3 regions of the Sphingopyxis sp. GW821-FHT12F08 genome follow, and region 2 is predicted to be linked to each of the others. Evidence: predicted binding sites of a transcription regulator. Region 2 holds the regulator's gene; each other region holds the start of a gene.

Region 1 (5,706 bases), on a different contig from region 2:
CGCCGCGCCCGAGCGCGCCGGGGTTGACGAAAAAGACCGCCTGCGGCGCCTCGGCCGCCTTCAGTTCGGCGATGATGCGCTCGGTCCGCTCTTCGGGAGTGAAGAAGGCCCCGCGCCCGCGCGGCGCGTCGTCGAACGACAGCGCGATCATCTTCTGCGCCGCCGCCTGGACCGGCAGCAGCAGCAGAATCAGCAGAGGCAGGAGCAGCCGCCGCAGCAAAGCGGCATCAGCCCATCGTCGGGATGACGAAAGCGTTGCCGCCGTCGGGCGACCCGTCGGGCCAGCGCGCGGTGATCGTCTTGACCTTGGTCCAGAATTTCACGCCCTCCATGCCGTGCTGGTTGGTGTCGCCGAACGCCGACCGCTTCCAGCCGCCGAAGCTGTGATAGGCGACCGGCACCGGGATCGGCACGTTGATGCCGACCATCCCGACATTGACCCGCGCGGCGAATTCGCGCGCGGCATGGCCGTTGCGCGTGAAGATCGCGACGCCATTGCCGTACTGGTGCTTCGACGGCAGCGCGAGCGCGGTTTCGAAATCGGGGGCGCGGACGATCTGCAGCACAGGGCCGAAAATCTCTTCCTTGTACGATTCCATGTCGGTGGTGACATGGTCGAACAGGGTCGGGCCGATGAAGAAGCCTTTCTCATGCCCCTGCAGCGTGAAGCCGCGGCCGTCAATCACCAGTTCGGCGCCCTCGTCGGCGCATTTCTGGATCCAGCCCTCGACCTTTTCCTTGTGCGCCTGCGTCACCACCGGGCCGTAATGCGCCTCGGCATCGGTCGACACGCCGACGCGCAAAGCTTCGATCGCGGGGATCAGCTTGGCCTTCAGCCGCTCGGCGGTCTCGTCGCCGACGGGGACGACGACCGGCAGCGCCATGCAGCGTTCACCCGCCGAGCCGAAGGCGGCGCCGGCGAGATCATTGACGACCTGGTCGAGGTCGGCGTCGGGCATGACGATGCCGTGGTTCTTGGCGCCGCCCATCGCCTGCACGCGCTTGCCGTTGGCGACGCCGCGGTTGTATACATAATGCGCGATGTCCGACGAGCCGACGAAGCTGACCGCGCCGATATCGGGATGGTCGAGGATCGCGTCGACCATTTCCTTGTCGCCGTGGACGACCTGGCAGATGCCCGCGGGCAAGCCGGCTTCGAGAAAGAGTTCGGCGAGGCGCACCGGGACGCTGGGATCACGCTCGCTGGGCTTGATCAGAAAGGCGTTGCCGGTCGCGATCGCGACCCCCGACATCCACAGCGGGATCATCGCGGGGAAGTTGAACGGGGTGATGCCCGCGCCGATGCCGATCGGCTGGCGCATCGAATAGACGTCGATGCCGGGGCCCGCGCCCTGCGTATATTCGCCCTTGAGCACATGCGGGATGCCGCAGCAGAATTCGATGACTTCGAGCCCGCGCTGGATATCGCCCTTCGAATCGGCGATCACCTTGCCATGCTCGCTCGACAGCAGGTGTGCGAGTTCGTCCATATGGGCTTCGACGAGGCGCTTGAATTCGAACATCACGCGCGCGCGGCGCTGCGGATTGGTCGCGGCCCAGGCGGGCTGCGCCGCCTTCGCCGCGGCGACCGCCTTTTCGAGGAGGGCGGCATCGCCCAAGGCGACCTCGGCCTGCACGCCGCCGCTATTGGGATCGAAGACCGGGCTGCTACGTCCAGCGCTATTGGCCCCGCCACCGGCACCGCCGACGATAAGATGGTCGATCTGTCGCATCATGAGTCTCCCGAAATTGTTGCCGCTGCCACAGCCGAGTTGCGGGGCGATTGCAAGGGATAGACTTGCAGGGCGATGCTGCATATTTGCAGGCCATGGACTGGGACAAGCTGCAATATTTCCTGACCGTGGCGCAGCAGGGCACGCTCGCGCGCGCCGGGGCGGCGCTGCAGGTCGATGCGACGACGGTCAGCCGCCAGCTGAGCGCGCTCGAGGCGGCATTGCAACAAACCTTGTTCGAACGCGCGCCGGGCGGTTTCCTTTTGACGGCGGCCGGCCGCGCGCTCGTCCCGCACGCCGAGGCGATGGCGGCGGCGGCGGCGCGCATCCGCTCGGCCGGCGACGGGGGCGCGGCGCTGTCGGGGCAATTGCGGGTCAGCGTGTCCGAGGGATTCGGCAACAGCTTCATCGCGCCAAGATTGGCAGGTTTCGTCGCCGCGCATCCCGAGCTCGAGATCGATCTCGTCGCCTCGTCGGGGTTTCTGAATCCGTCGCGGCGCGAGGCCGATATGGCGGTGCTGCTCGCGCGGCCGCGCAAGGGCCCGTTGATCACGCGCAAATTGTCCGACTACAGCCTCGGCCTTTATGCGCCCGCACATCGCACCGACTGGCAGGAAGCGGTCGCCGCCACGCCGCTGTCGCGCGCCGGGGTGCCGGTGATCGGCTATGTTCCCGACATCCTTTACGCGCCCGAACTCGACTATCTGGGCGAGATCGAGCCGGGGCTGCGCGCCGGGGTGCGCTCCTCCTCGATCCTTGCACAAAGGCGGATGATCGCGGGCGGCGCGGGGGTCGGCGTGCTGCCTTGCTTCCTCGCCGCGGGCGATCCCGCACTAGTGCGCGTGCGGCCCGAGCAGGTGATCGCGCGCGCCTTCTGGCTCGCGCTCCACCGCGACGTCGCCCCGCAACCGCGCATCCGCGCCTTCATCGACTGGCTCGATGGCGAGGTGCGCGAGAGCCGGGGTTTGTTCGTGCCGGGGTAACCGGACTCTTCACCTCCCCGCTCCTGTTCTTCGTCATCCCCGCGGACGCGGGGATCCAGCTTTTTCCTTCTTCGTGCCTTTGCGCCTTTGCGTGAGATTTTTCTGATTTCACGCAAAGGCGCAAAGGCACGAAGAAAAGAGCAGAAGAAGGAAGCTGGATTCCCGCCTACGCGGGAATGACGAATGTGGGCCGTCCCCTGACTCGTCTTGACAAGCGCAGCCTCGAAAGCGCTAATAGAACAAATCAGGAACATTATGCCCCACGAGTCGCACCCCTCTATCGCCGGCCTGCGCCGGCGTCTCGCCCGGATCACCGGCGAGGCCGAACCGCGTGGTCAAACCGCGGGGCGGCTGGCGAGCGGCCATGTGGGGTTCGACGCCGCGCTGCACGGCGGCCTCGCGACCGGCCGCGTGCATGAATTTTTCGCCGCCGATGCGCTCGATGCCGCCAGCGCCGCCGCTTTCGCCGCACTGCTCGCGCTACGCCTCCCCGGCAAGGAACCGCTGGTCTGGCTGCGCACTGCCGACGCCGCGCGGCGCGGCGGGCACATCTACGCCCCCGGCATCGCCGAGCTCGGCGGCGATCCCGACCGGCTGCTGCTGATCGAGGCGCCCGATCCCAAATTGCTGCTCGCCTGCGCCAACGACGCGATCCGCTGCGCCGGGTCGGCGGCGGTGATCGTCGAAAGCTGGGGTCCATGGCGCGCGCTCGACCTCACCGCGGGGCGACGCCTCGCGCTCGGCGCGCGCGATGCGGGGACGACGCTGCTGATGCTGCGGCTCAATGCGACGCCGTCGCCCAGCGTCGCCGAAACGCGCTGGAACGTCGCCGCGGCGCCGTCGCGCGCGCTCGAGGCCAATGCACCCGGTGCGCCCGCCTTCGACCTCGAACTGCTGCGCTGGCGTGCGGGACTCGCGGGCGGGCGCTGGCAATTGGAATGGAACCATGACGAACATGTCTTCGGGCCAAATACCGGCGAAGCGGCGCTATCTGGCGCTGTTCTTCCCGTGGCTGCCCGCCGAGCGGCTTTGCCGCACGGCGCCGCGGCCGCCTGACGCCCCGCTCGTCTTCGCCGAAAAGGCGCGCGGCGCGCTCCGCCTCGCGAGCGTCGACCGCGCCGCGCAAGCGGTCGGGCTCGCCCCCGGCATGCCGCTCGCCGACGCGCGAGCGCGGGTGCCCGAGCTGCTCGTCGTCGCGCACGACCCGGTCGCCGACGCCGCCTGGCTCGACCGGCTGGCGCTCGGGTGCAACCGCTATTCGCCGCTGGTGGCGATCGACGCCCCCGACGGGCTGATCCTCGACATCGCGGGCACCGAGCATCTGCTGGGCGGCGAAGCGGCGCTGATCGACGATCTGGAGACGCGGCTGTCGCGGCTCGGGATGAGCATGCGCGTCGCGCTCGGCCCGACCGCCGATGCGGCGCGCGCGCTCGCGCGCTACCAGACGCGCGCCGCACCCGACGAAGCGGGGGCGGTGCGCCGCCTGCCCGTCGCGGCGCTCGAACTCGAAGCCGAGGCGACGACCGCGCTGGTGCGCGCAGGGCTCAAGACGATCGGCGACCTCGCGAGCCGCCCGATGGCGAATATCGCCGCGCGCTTCGGCGCCGATGCCGCGACGGCGCTGCGCCGCATCCTCGGCGATGCGCCGAGCCCGCTCGACCCGCGCATCGCCCCACCCCCCGTCGCGACCGAGCGCCGTTTCGCCGAGCCGCTGGGCAGCAGCACGCATGCGACCAAGGTGCTCGCCGAACTGGTGGGCGAGGCGATGGTCGAGCTGAGCGAGCGCGGCAAGGGCGGGCGCCATTTCCGCGCGACCTTCTTTCGCAGCGACGGGCTCGCGCGCGGCATCGCGATCGAGACCGGCCATCCGACGCGCGACACCGGCCTCGTCATGCGGCTGTTCGCCGAGCGGATGGACGGGCTCGCCGATCCGCTCGACCCCGGCTTCGGCTTCGACATGATCCGCCTCGCGGTGCCGCGACTCGAGGCGCTCGGCGCGACGCAATTGAAGCTCGAAGGCGGCACGGTACGCAGCGCGGCGATGGACGAGCTCGTCGACCGGATGACGACGCGGCTCGGGCGCGGGCGCGTCCGGCGCCTGCTCGCCGCCGACACGCATATCCCCGAACAGGCGCAGCTCGCACTCCCCGCCATCGACGCGCCGCCGCCCGCGCCCTGGCAGGCGCCGGGGCCCGGCGAGCCGCCGGCGCGTCCCTTCCACCTCTTCGACCCGCCGCAGCCGATCGAGGTGATCGCCGAGGTTCCCGACGGCCCGCCGCACCAGTTCCGCTGGCGGCGGCAGGCGCATGCGGTGCGCCGCTACGAAGGCCCCGAACGCATCGCCGCCGAATGGTGGCGCCGCCGCGACAATGGCGGGCTGACCCGCGACTATTACCGCGTCGAGGATGCGCAGGGCCGCCGCTTCTGGCTGTTCCGCCACGGGCTCTACGACGAACAGCCCGACCCGCGCTGGTATATCCATGGGGTGTTTGCGTGAGCGACGCGCCCGCCTTCGCCGAGCTGGTCGCGGCGACCAACTACAGCTTCCTGCGCGGTGCCTCGCACCCCGCCGACATGGTCGCGCGCGCCATCGCACTCGGCATGAGCGGTATCGGCATCGCCGACCGCAACAGCGTCGCGGGGGTGGTGCGGGCGTGGGCGTTTCTGAAAGATTTGCAGGTCAAAAAGCCCGGCAGCGTCACGCATTTCCGGCTGGTCGTCGGTGCGCGGCTCGTCTTCGCCGACGGCACCCCCGACATCGTCGTCTATCCGGTCAGCCGCCACGGCTGGGGCCAGCTGACACGGCTGCTGTCGACCGGAAACCTGCGCGCGCAAAAGGGCGACTGCATCCTGCATCTCGAAGATTTGCTCGCGCATTGCGACGACCTGCTGCTGATCGCGATGGAGGGCGACGAAGCGCTGCTCCGCACGCTCAAGCAGGCGCGGCCCAAATCGGTGTGGCTGGCGGCGGCGATGCCGCAATCGGGCGC
Region 2 (5,706 bases):
CGCGCGCCCCGCCTATGTCCCCGTCTACGCCGAGGCGCTGCACCGGCTCGGCACCGACCATTCGCGCGTGATCTCGGGCGACGAAGGCCTCGACGAACTGTCGCTCGCGGGCGGCAACGAGGTCGCGGTGGTTACCCGCGACGGCGTCGCGATGCAGCGCAGCCGCGCCGCCGACGCGGGCCTGCCGACGCGCCCGCTCGAAGAACTGCGCGGCGGCGACGCCGATTTCAACGCAAAGGCCCTCCGCGCCCTGCTCCAGGGCGAGCCCGGCGCCTATCGCGACGCGGTGCTCTACAACGCCGCCGAGGCGCTGCTCGTCGCGGGCGCGGTCGAAACGCGGGCCGAAGGCGCCGAGGAGGCGGCCGAGGCGATCGACAAGGGCCTCGCCAATACGCTGCTCGACTGCTGGATCGCCTACAAATGAACAAACTCACCCAAATCCTCGCGACCAAGGCCGAGGAGGTCGCCGAGCGCCGCCAGTCGCGCAGCATCGCCGATCTCGACGCGATCGACGCCGGCCCGGTCCGCGGTTTCCACGCCGCATTGCAGGCGAAGATCGACGCGGGCCGCTTCGCGCTGATCGCCGAAATCAAGAAAGCTTCGCCATCCAAAGGACTGATTCGCGACGATTTCAATCCCGCCGATCACGCCCGCGCTTACGAAGCCGGCGGCGCGGCCTGCCTCTCGGTGCTCACCGACGCGCCCTATTTCCAGGGCCATGAGGAATATCTGATCGCCGCGCGCACCGCCTGCGCCCTGCCCGTGCTGCGCAAGGATTTCATGATCGATCCCTGGCAGGTCGCCGAGGCGCGCTCGATCGGTGCCGACGCGATCCTGATCATCGTCGCCGCGCTCGACGATGGCGCGATGCGCGAGATCGAGGCCGCGGCCTTCGAGCGCGGCATGGATGTCCTCGTCGAGGTCCATGACGAAGCCGAACTCGAGCGCGCGTTGACCCGGCTCAAATCGCGCCTGATCGGCGTCAACAACCGCGATCTGCGCAGCTTCGAGACCGACCTCGCGGTCACCGAACGCCTCGCCAAACGCGTCCCGCCGGGCACGTTGCTGGTGGGCGAAAGCGGCATCGCGACCCACGCCGACTGCCGCCGCCTCGCGGCGAGCGGCGTGAACACCTTTCTCGTCGGAGAAAGCCTGATGCGGCAGGAAGATGTGACCGCGGCAACCAAGGCGTTGCTCGAGGGGTAATGCCCGGCAAAATTTCGCGCAAAGACGCAAAGACACGAAGATGTCGCGCCAGCTCGCTTCGGATGGCTATCGCCGCAGGCGAAATAGAAGGCGCTACCGCGGTATCATATGCAATCGCAGCGATCTTGCGCTGTCCTCTTCGTGTCTTTGCGTCTTTGCGCAAAACAAAAAATCACAACGGCGCAGCCATAGACGACGGTCAACTTGCAACCCGCCCCTTGCCTTTCGCACCTCGCCTTGCTTGGCTCACCGCCATGACGCTCAAACCGACTCATCTTGACGACTCCGGCGCCGCGCATATGGTCGATGTCGGCGCCAAGCCCGCAACGCCGCGCCGCGCCGTCGCGACCGGCCGCATCACCATGTCGGCGGGCGCGCTCGAAGCCATCCGCAGCGGCAACGCCCCCAAGGGCGACGTCCTCTCGACCGCGCGCCTCGCGGGCATCATGGCCGCCAAGCGCACATCGGACCTCATCCCGCTCTGCCACCCGCTCGCCCTCACCAAGGTCGGCGTCGATTTCACCTGGGAGGAAAGCGGCATCGCGGTCACCGCCACCGCCGCGACCACCGGCCCCACGGGGGTCGAGATGGAGGCGCTCACCGCCGCCTCGGTCGCGCTGCTCACCCTCTACGACATGGCGAAGGCGCTCGACCGCGCGATGGTGCTCGGCGACATCCGCCTCCTCGAAAAGAGCGGCGGGCGCTCGGGCGACTGGTCGGCAGCATGAGCAAATTGCTCCCGGTCGAGGAAGCGCAGGCGCGGTTGCTCGCGCTCCGCGGCCCGCTCCCGCCGGAAAAAGTCGCTTTCTCCGAATCGCTTGGCCGCTATCTTCCAGAAGATATCTTCGCGCAGCGCGACCAGCCGGCCGCGCCGCTGTCGGCGATGGACGGCTATGCGATCCGCTTCGCTGACCTGCCCGGCCCGTGGACGGTCACCGGCGAAGTCGCGGCGGGCGCCGCCCCCGCCGCGCCCGTCGGCCCCGGCCAGGCGATGCGCATCTTCACCGGCGCGATCCTTCCGGACGGCGCCGACACCGTGCTGATCCAGGAAGATGTCGCCGTCGACGGCGCCACGCTGACGCGCACCGACCCGGGACCGGCGCTGTCCGGCCAGCATGTCCGCGACCGCGCCGGCGATTTCGCCGCCGGGACCGCGCTGCTCGCCGCGGGCACCCGCCTGACCCCCGGCGCGATCGCGGCGGCGATCATGGGTGGCGCGGCGCAGCTCGCGGTCGGCGCCCGCCCACGCGTCGCGATCCTCACCACCGGCGACGAGCTCGTCCCGCCCGGCCGCGCGCTCGCGCCGGGGCAGATCCCCGATAGCAATGGCCCGATGCTCGCTGCGATGCTCACCGCCGAACCCGCGGTCGTCGGCCTGCCGCTCCACATCCGCGACGACCGCGAGACTCTTGCCAAAGTTTTGAAAGACTTGGCGCGACGCCACGACGTCATCGTCACCGTCGGCGGCGCCTCGGTCGGCGATCACGACCATGTCCGCGGCGCGCTTGAGGATGCCGGTGGGCGCCTCGATTTCTGGAAGATCGCGATGCGCCCCGGCAAGCCGCTGATCGCCGGGACGGTCGGCGACGCGCTGCTGCTCGGCCTGCCCGGCAACCCGTCGTCGGCCTTCGTCACCGCGATCCTGTTCCTGATCCCGCTCGTCCGCCACCTCGCCGGCGCTGTCGCCCCGCTCCCCCAACTCCGCCACGCGCCGCTGCTCGCCCCGCTCGGCGCGGGCGGAAAGCGGCGCGACTATCTGCGCGCGCGGCTCCTCGATGGGCGTCTCTCGGTCTTCGACAGCCAGGACAGCGGCCGGACCTTTCCGCTCGCCGCCGCGACCGCGCTGGTCCTGCGCGAGATCGACGCCGCGCCGCGCGCTGCGGGCGAGGTCGCGGCCTATATCGACATCGCTTGACAAGTCCCGCTCTGTTCCACTATCGTTCTCCTTATGTCCGAAACCGGCACCATGGAGAACGCCCGATGTTGACCGCCAAGCAGCATGAACTGCTCCACTTCATCCAGCAAAAGCTCGACGCGAGCGGCATTTCGCCCTCGTTCGAGGAGATGAAGGAGGCGCTGGGCCTCAAGTCCAAGTCGGGAATCCACCGCCTTATCAGCGCCCTGGAGGAACGCGGTTTCCTCCGCCGCCTCCCCAATCGCGCCCGCGCGCTCGAGGTGGTCAAGCTGCCCGAGGGCGGCAAGGCGGCTGTGCGGGGCGATAGCAACAATGTCGTGCCGCTGCGCAAGCCCGCCCCCGCGCTGCGCCCGATCGCCGCGAACGATGTCATCTCGGTGCCGCTGCACGGCAAGATCGCCGCGGGCGTGCCGATCGAGGCGTTCGAGGATCACAATAATCTCGCGGTCCCCGCCGCGCTGCTCGGCGCGGGCGAACATTATGCGCTCGAAGTCTCGGGCGACTCGATGGTCGAGGCGGGAATCTTCGACGGCGACTATGCGCTGATCCAGAAAGCGAGCACCGCGCGCGAGGGCGACATCGTCGTCGCGCTCGTCGACGGGCAGGACGCGACGCTCAAATATTTCCGCCGCGAGGGCAAGATGATCCGCCTCGACCCCGCGAACAGCGCCTATGAACCGCAGCGCTACGAGGCCGAGCGCGTCATCGTGCAGGGGAAATTGTCGGGACTGCTTCGTCGTTACCACTGACCTGCGGCGGGCGGCGCCAGGGATGCTCGTCGCCCGTGCGTAACGTCGCGACCGCGCGCGGACGGTCGCGCAGATAGAGCGCGAGGCCGCCGGTTTCGGCCAAGCTGTCGCGGTCGATCGTCAGCCAGCGCCCCACGCATTCGCGCGGCAGCCAGCGGTCGCTGATCACCACATCGGCCGCTGCGCACGCCGGCGCCATCTCGGCGCCCTCGATCCGGTCGCGTCCGCGCGCCGCGAGGATGATGCGCTCGCGCTGGGTCCAGCGGCAGAAGTCGCGGTTGCACACCACATGGTCGAGATCCGCCAGCACGCCGAGCGGGGCGTCGATCCCCGCCGCCTCGGCGACCGAATCGCGCACATAATCGCCCGCGCGGTCGCGCAGCAGCGCATAGTCGCCACCCGGCAGCGCCGCCGCGACATGCTTGCCGTCGCTCGTCACCAGCAGATCGGGGCGCGGCTGGACAAGCAGCACCGCCATGCCGGCTAGCAAAGGCACGATGCCCCAGCGCCGCCACCCGGTCTGCCACAGCAATAGCCACAGCCCGCCGAACACCGCGAGGCCGAACCCCCAGGGCGGAAACACCGGCAGCGTCGCCACCGCACCCGGCGCATCGGCGACGAGATGCGCCAGCCAGATCAGCAGCTTCAGCGCCTGTTCGGCGACCCACCAGAAAGGCGCGCCGAGCCCGACCGCGTCGAACAGCAACGCCAGCGCCTCCGCGGGCATGATCACGAAAGTGGTGAGCGGGATCGCGACGACATTGGCGAGCGCGCCGTAGAGCCCCGCCTTGTGGAAATGGAACAAAGCGATCGGCGCCAGCGCGACTTCGACCACCAGCCCGGTGATCAGCAGGCCGACGATCCCGCGGCCAAGCCGCAACGGCCAGCCCTCTTCGCGCCGCGCCATGAACCGCTGCATCCACCGCCCCTCGTGCAGCGCGACGATCGCGGTGATCGCGGCGAAGCTCAGCTGGAAGCTCGGACCAGCGAGCGCCTCGGGCCGCCATAGCAGCACGATGAGCGCGCCCGCGGCGACAAGCCGCAAGGTCAGCGCCTCGCGCCCGAGCAGGATCGCGACGAGTACCAGCAGCGCAGCGATGAACGAGCGCAGGGTCGGCACCTCGGCCCCCGCGAGCAAAGTATAGCCGCCCCCCACCAGCGCCGCGGCCGCCGCGGCGAGCGGCAGCACATAGCCGCCGAGCGCCAGCCGCCTGCTCAAACCCAGCAGCCGCATCGCGAGCAGCATCGCGAAGCCCACGACCGCGGTCACGTGCAGCCCGCTGATCGACAACAGGTGCGCGAGCCCGCTCCGCCGCATCGCCTCCTCGTCGGCGGGGTCGATCGCACCGCGGTCGCCCGCGACCAGCGCCGCGGCGATTCCGCCCGCCGATCCGTCGACCTGCGCATGGATATGACTGCTGAGCCGCGCGCGCAGCGTCTGCTCGCCCTGCCCCGCGCCGCGCGCGCGCCGCACCTCGCCCAGCACCGTCCCGACCGCGCCGAGCCGGTCGAACCAGGCGCGCTGGGCGAAATCATAGCCGCCGGGCAGGCTCGCCGCCGGCGGCGGCATCAGCCGCGCGCGCAGCCCGACCGCCTCGCCCGGCGCGATTCCCGCGCCCTGCACCCCGTCCGCGGTCAGCCGTACGCGCGGTGGCAGGTCGGGCCGGCCGTGCGGGCGGACGATCAGCCGCACCTGCGCCTTTGCCGGCAGCGGCTCGACGCTTTCGACCACGCCCGAAAATTGCGTGACCACCGGCGCCGCGAGCACCGGCGCCTCGACCCACAGCGCGCGGCCCCAGATCAGCAGCATCCCCGCCGCGGCCACGGCGCAGCCGA
Region 3 (5,706 bases), on a different contig from region 2:
CTTCAGCACCAGGTCGAAGCCATTGCCCTTGCGGCGGTGCTTGGGAATCTCGATGCGCTTGGTGCCGTTGAGATAGGCCGCGGTCAGGCTCTTGTCGCTCTGGAGCACCTGTTCGAGCGTCCCTTCGGCGACGATCTCGCCGCCGTGCAGCCCCGCGCCGGGGCCCATGTCGACGACATAATCGGCGTGGCGGATCGCATCCTCGTCATGCTCGACGACGATCACCGTGTTGCCGAGGTCGCGGAGGCGCTTCAATGTCGCGAGCAGCCGGTCGTTGTCGCGCTGGTGGAGCCCGATGCTCGGTTCGTCGAGGACGTAGAGCACGCCGCTGAGGCCGCTGCCGATCTGCGACGCGAGGCGGATGCGCTGGCTCTCGCCGCCGCTGAGTGTGCCGCTCGTGCGGTTGAGGTTGAGATAGTCGAGCCCGACATTGTTGAGGAAACCGAGCCGCTCGTTGATTTCCTTGAGGATCGCTTTCGCGATCTGGCGCTGCGTGTCGTTCAGCTTCGCATCAAGCGTGCCGAACCATTCGAGCGCGTCCGCCACCGAGCGCTGTGCCGACAGGCTGATATTCTCGCCCGCGATCTTCACCGCGAGCGGTTCGGGGCGCAGCCGCGCGCCGTGGCAGGTCTCGCACGGCTGCGGCGTCTGATATTTCGACAGCTCCTCGCGCATCCACGCGCTTTCGGTCTGGAGCATGCGGCGGTTGAGGTTGCCGATCACGCCCTCGAACGCCTTGTGCGTCGTGTAGCTGCGCTTGCCGTCCTTGAAGGTCAGCTCGACGGGCTTGCCGCCGGTGCCGTAGAGGATGACGAGTTGGACCTCGCCGGGCAGGTCCTGCCACGGTGTGGTCAGGTCGAAGCCATAGGCTTTGCCGAGGCTTTCGAGCACCTGCATATAATAAGGCGAGGGCGGGTTCGATTTCGCCCAGGGCACGACCGCGCCCTTCTTGAGGCTCAGCGCATGATTGGGCACGACGAGGTCGGGGTCGAACTCCTGCCGTTCGCCGAGCCCGTCGCACGCGGGGCAGGCGCCCTGCGGGGCGTTGAAGCTGAACAGTCGCGGCTCGATCTCGGCGATGGTGAAGCCCGAAACGGGGCAGGCGAATTTCTCGGAGAAGATCAGCCGGTTCGCGGGGATGCCCGCGCCCTTCATCGCCCCCCCGGTGTCTTCCTCCTCGCGCCCCGGCACCGGGCCGTCGGCGAGGTCGACATAGGCGAGCCCCTCGGCGAGCTTCAGCGCGGTTTCGAAACTGTCGGCGAGCCGCGTGCCGAGGCCCTCGCGCACCGCGATACGGTCGACGACGACCTCGATGTCATGCTTGTATTTCTTGTCGAGCGCGGGCGCCTCGCCGATCTCGTAAAACTCGCCGTCGATGCGGACGCGCGTGAAGCCGTCCTTCTGCCACTGCGCGAGCTCCTTCTTATACTCGCCCTTGCGGCCGCGCACGACGGGGGCGAGCAGATAGGCGCGCGTACCCTCGGGCAGTTCCATCACGCGGTCGACCATCTGGCTGACCGTCTGCGCACTGATCGGCTCGCCGGTTTCGGGCGAATAGGGGATGCCGACGCGCGCCCACAGCAGGCGCATATAGTCGTAGATTTCGGTGACCGTCGCGACCGTCGAGCGCGGGTTTCGCGACGTCGTCTTCTGCTCGATGCTGATCGCCGGCGACAGGCCGTCGATATGCTCGACGTCGGGCTTCTGCATCATCTCGAGGAACTGGCGCGCATAGGCGGAGAGCGACTCCACATAGCGCCGCTGGCCCTCGGCATAGATGGTGTCGAAGGCGAGGCTCGACTTGCCGCTGCCCGACAGGCCGGTGATGACGACCAGCGCATCGCGCGGCAGGTCGACGTTCACGCCCTTCAGATTATGCTCGCGCGCACCGCGCACCGAAATATGGGTGAGACTCATGGGAGGGCTGTGTTCCAGATTTGTTCTTGGCGCGCAAGGGGGCGTTTTGCGCCGGGTCATGGTCTAGATAGGAAGTCGGGAGCCATGCTGCAACGCCGCGCTCCGTGCCGGCTTTCCACCAACTCCCCAATGGCTTCGACCAATGCGCCCCCGTCGGCTTGACGCATTTTCGCGCGAGGCGGACAAGACTTGGCATGTCCGCCGCCCGTCGGGAACGGGGCCGGCGCACGAAAGGAGCTGGGGAATGAAGAAATTTTTGACGGGGGCCGCGGGCCTCGCAATGGCCGCGGCCCTGGTCGCGGTGCCGGTGCTGGCGAACGACATGGCGCCCTTCGCGTTACTCAAGGCCGATGGGGCGGGCGAGGCATCGGCGAAGGACGATGCCTCGCTGAATGCGCTGACCTTCGGCAGCTGGGGTGTCGATCTCGGCGCGCGCGACACCAGCGTGCGGCCGGGCGACGATTTCGACCGCTTCGCCAATGGCGGCTGGTTCGCCAAGACCGAAATCCCGGCCGACCAGGCGTCGGCGGGGGTCGATTACGACGTCTATAATCTGACCCAGCGCCAGCTGCGCCAGGTCGTGACCGGGGCGCCGGCGACGAGCCAGGTCGGCGGCCTCTACCAGAGCTTCGCCGACGAGGCGCGAGTCGAGGCGCTGGGCGCCAAGCCGCTGATGGCCGACCTCGCGAAGGTCGCGGCGATCAAGGGCAAGAGCGAAATGGCGCGCTTCATGGGCGCGTCGCAGGGTGCGTTCGGGATGACGATCGTCGGCGGCGGTCCTTACGCGGACACCGACGATCCGACGATCAACGTGCTGTGGCTGGGGCAGGGCGGGCTGGGCCTGCCCGAGCGCGAATATTATCTCGACGACCAGTTCAAGCCGCAGCGCGACGCCTATCGCGCCTATATCGTGCGCACGCTGGGGCTGACCGGGGCGAAAAACGCCGAGGCCGGAGCCGACGCGATCATGGCGCTGGAGACCGAGATCGCCAAGGTCAGCTGGAAGATCGCCGACCGCCGCGACATCGGCAAGATCAACAACCCGATGTCGTCGGCCGAGCTCGCCGCCTATGCGCCCGGGCTCGACTGGAACGCCTGGTTCGCCGGCGCGGGGATCGGTCCGCAGAAGCGGATGATCGTCAACGAGACCACCGCGATCCGCGACATTTCGGCGCTCTATGCCAAGGCGCCGCTCGACACGCTGAAGCTGTGGCAGCAATTCCATGTCGCCAACCAGGCCTCGCCCTATCTGTCGAAGGCCTTCGTCGACAGCCGCTTCGACTATACCAAGGTGCTGAGCGGGGTGAGCGAGCTGCGCCCGCGCTGGAAACGTGGGCTGACGCTTGTCGATGGCAGCCTCGGCGAGTTGGTTGGCGAAACCTATTCGCACCAATATTTCCCCGCGAGCGCCAAGGCGAAGATGGAGGCGCTGGTCGCCAATCTGAAGCTGGCGATGGGCGACCGCATCCGCGCGAACAGCTGGATGGCGGCGCCGACGAAAGAGGCGGCGCTGGCGAAGCTCCAGAAGATGGACGTGATGGTCGGCTATCCCGACAAGTGGCGCGACTATTCGGGGCTGAAGATCGATCCGGCCGACCTCTATGGCAATGTCCAGCGCAGCGGGAAGTTCGAATATGCCTATCAGCTGGGCGAGCTCGGCAAGCCCGTCGACCGCAAGAAATGGTCGATGAACCCGCAGGAGGTGAACGCCTATAATGGCGGGCTCGAGAACAAGATCGTGTTTCCCGCGGGCATCCTCCAGGCGCCCTATTTCAGCGAGAGCGTCGACGATGCGGTCAATTATGGCGCGATCGGCGCGGTCATCGGGCACGAGATCATTCATGGCTTCGACGACCAGGGGCGCAAGATCGACGCCAATGGCGCGGTGCGCGACTGGTGGACCCCCGAGGATGCGGCAAAGTTCGACGCCGCGGCCAAGGCGTTCGGCGCGCAATATGCGACCTATGAGGCGGCGCCCGGCGCCTTCATCAACCCCGACCTGACGATGGGCGAGAATATCGCCGACCTCGCGGGGCTGGAGGTCGCTTATGACGCCTACCACCGCTCGCTGGGCGGCAAGCCCGCGCCGGTGATCGACGGGCTGACCGGCGACCAGCGCTTCTTCCTCGCTTTCGCGCAGGCGTGGCGCGACAAGGCGCGCGAGGATTCGATCAAGCAGCAGGTGGCGAGCGACCCGCACAGCCCGGCGCGCTGGCGGATCATCGGCCCGGTGCGCAACGTCGACGCCTGGTATCAGGCGTTCGGCGTCGGCGCCGACGCCAAATATTATCTGAAGCCCGAGGACCGCACCAAGATCTGGTAAGAGCCTATTCAGGCAGGGCGGGGGCGGCGGTCGGTCGCCCCCGCCACGCCATCACGCCGAGCGACAGCGCGGCGCCGACGATCACGAACAGCGCGGGAAAGCCGCCGAGCACCGACATCATGCGGATGCCGTCGAGCCCCGCGGCGGCGACGAGCACCATCGCGACCAGCCCGACGGTCACGCCCCAGACGATCTGGATCCACAGCGCGGCCTCGGGGCGTTCGGGGCTGATGCCGTGCGTCGACAGCGCGCTCATCGCCGAGACATTGGCGTCGGCGCCCGCGACATAAGAGAGGAAGATCGCGAACAGCACGATCGCGGTGACCACCGATCCGCCGCCGAGCGCGTCGAACAGGCGGAACAGCACCGGGTCGGGACCCTGGCTCGACAGGATGGCGAAGAGGCTGGCGCCGCTCTGCTGGTCGAGGATGATCGTCGCGCCCGCGATCGCGGTCATCCACACCGCGCCGAACAGCGCGGGCAGGATCAGGTTGAACAGGATGAAGGCGCGGACGCTGTAGCCGACCGCAAGGCGGCCGAGGAACAGTGCGGTGACCGGCGCCCAGGCCATCCAGTTCGCCCAGTTGAAGATCGTCCATTGCCGGTGCCAGTCGCGATCGACGTCGAGCCCCAGGTTGCGCGGCACGAAGGTGGCGACATAATCGGCGCCGCCGCGCAGCGACAGGCCGAGCATCTCGGCGGTCGGCCCGGCTACAGCCACGAAAGCGATGATCGCGAAGAAGATCCAGGTGTTGAGCACCGACAGCCCGGCGATGCCCTTCTGCAGCCCGGTCGCCGCCGAGATCAGGAAGCTCGCGACGATCGCGATCATGATCGCCCAGCGCAGTCCCGCGCCGCCCGCGAAACCGCCGAGCCCCTCGATCCCGCCCGCCAGCGCCAGGATGCCTGCGCCCATCGACGCCGCCATGCCCGCGACCAGCGCATAGAGGCAGATGATGTCGATGCCCGATCCGACCGGGCCATGCGCGCGCTGGCCGAGCAGCGGGACGAACAGCGACGACAGGCTGAACGGCTCGCGACGGTTGTAATAGACGAGCGCGAAGGTGAGTGCCGCGACGGTGTAGATGCCGTAAGGCGTCAGCGTCCAGTGGAGGAACATCGTCGACATCGCGAAGGCCGCGGCGCCGTCGCTGCCGGGTTCGAGCCCCAGCATCGGCGGCGGGGTATTGAGGTGGAACAGCGGCTCGGCGGCGCCCCAGAACAATATGCCGGTGGCGATGGTGGTGCAGAGCATCACCGCGAACCAGCGCCAGTGGCCGAGCAGCGGCTTGGCGTCGGGACCGCCGATGATCGTCTTGCCGAGCGGCGACAGCGCCACCGCGGCGAGCAGGACGAGGAAGGCGACCCCCGCGACGGCAAAGGCCGGGCCGAACCATGCGAGCACCCAGTCGTTGATCGCAATCTCCGCCGCGACAAAGGCCTCGCGCTGCCACAGGCTCGACAGC

Evidence for each region. The regulator LexA, encoded in region 2, represses DNA repair genes until DNA is damaged. The targets are predictions, from matches to a motif close to GTTCCNCNCTTGTTCT.
Region 1: AC1RNQ_RS04085 (ImuA family protein) is a predicted target of LexA. The motif match lies at 2,953-2,968, and genes of this name have one in related genera.
Region 3: uvrA (excinuclease ABC subunit UvrA) is a predicted target of LexA. The motif match lies at 1,929-1,944, and genes of this name have one in related genera.

The regions. Positions count from the first base shown of each region.
Region 1 is NZ_JBXAQA010000001.1:822,653-828,358, forward strand. It holds gene AC1RNQ_RS04070 (polysaccharide deacetylase family protein) at 1-220, opposite strand, end outside; gene AC1RNQ_RS04075 (CoA-acylating methylmalonate-semialdehyde dehydrogenase) at 228-1,733, opposite strand; gene AC1RNQ_RS04080 (LysR family transcriptional regulator) at 1,829-2,716, shown strand; gene AC1RNQ_RS04085 (ImuA family protein) at 2,972-3,772, shown strand; gene AC1RNQ_RS04090 (Y-family DNA polymerase) at 3,663-5,213, shown strand; gene AC1RNQ_RS04095 (error-prone DNA polymerase) at 5,210-5,706, shown strand, end outside.
Region 2 is NZ_JBXAQA010000003.1:384,777-390,482, reverse strand. It holds gene trpD (anthranilate phosphoribosyltransferase) at 1-424, shown strand, start outside; gene trpC (indole-3-glycerol phosphate synthase TrpC) at 421-1,206, shown strand; gene moaC (cyclic pyranopterin monophosphate synthase MoaC) at 1,461-1,934, shown strand; gene AC1RNQ_RS10735 (molybdopterin molybdotransferase MoeA) at 1,931-3,121, shown strand; gene lexA (transcriptional repressor LexA) at 3,187-3,870, shown strand; gene AC1RNQ_RS10725 (ComEC/Rec2 family competence protein) at 3,824-5,706, opposite strand, start outside.
Region 3 is NZ_JBXAQA010000004.1:57,954-63,659, reverse strand. It holds gene uvrA (excinuclease ABC subunit UvrA) at 1-1,917, opposite strand, end outside; gene AC1RNQ_RS12180 (M13 family metallopeptidase) at 2,162-4,240, shown strand; gene AC1RNQ_RS12175 (BCCT family transporter) at 4,245-5,706, opposite strand, start outside.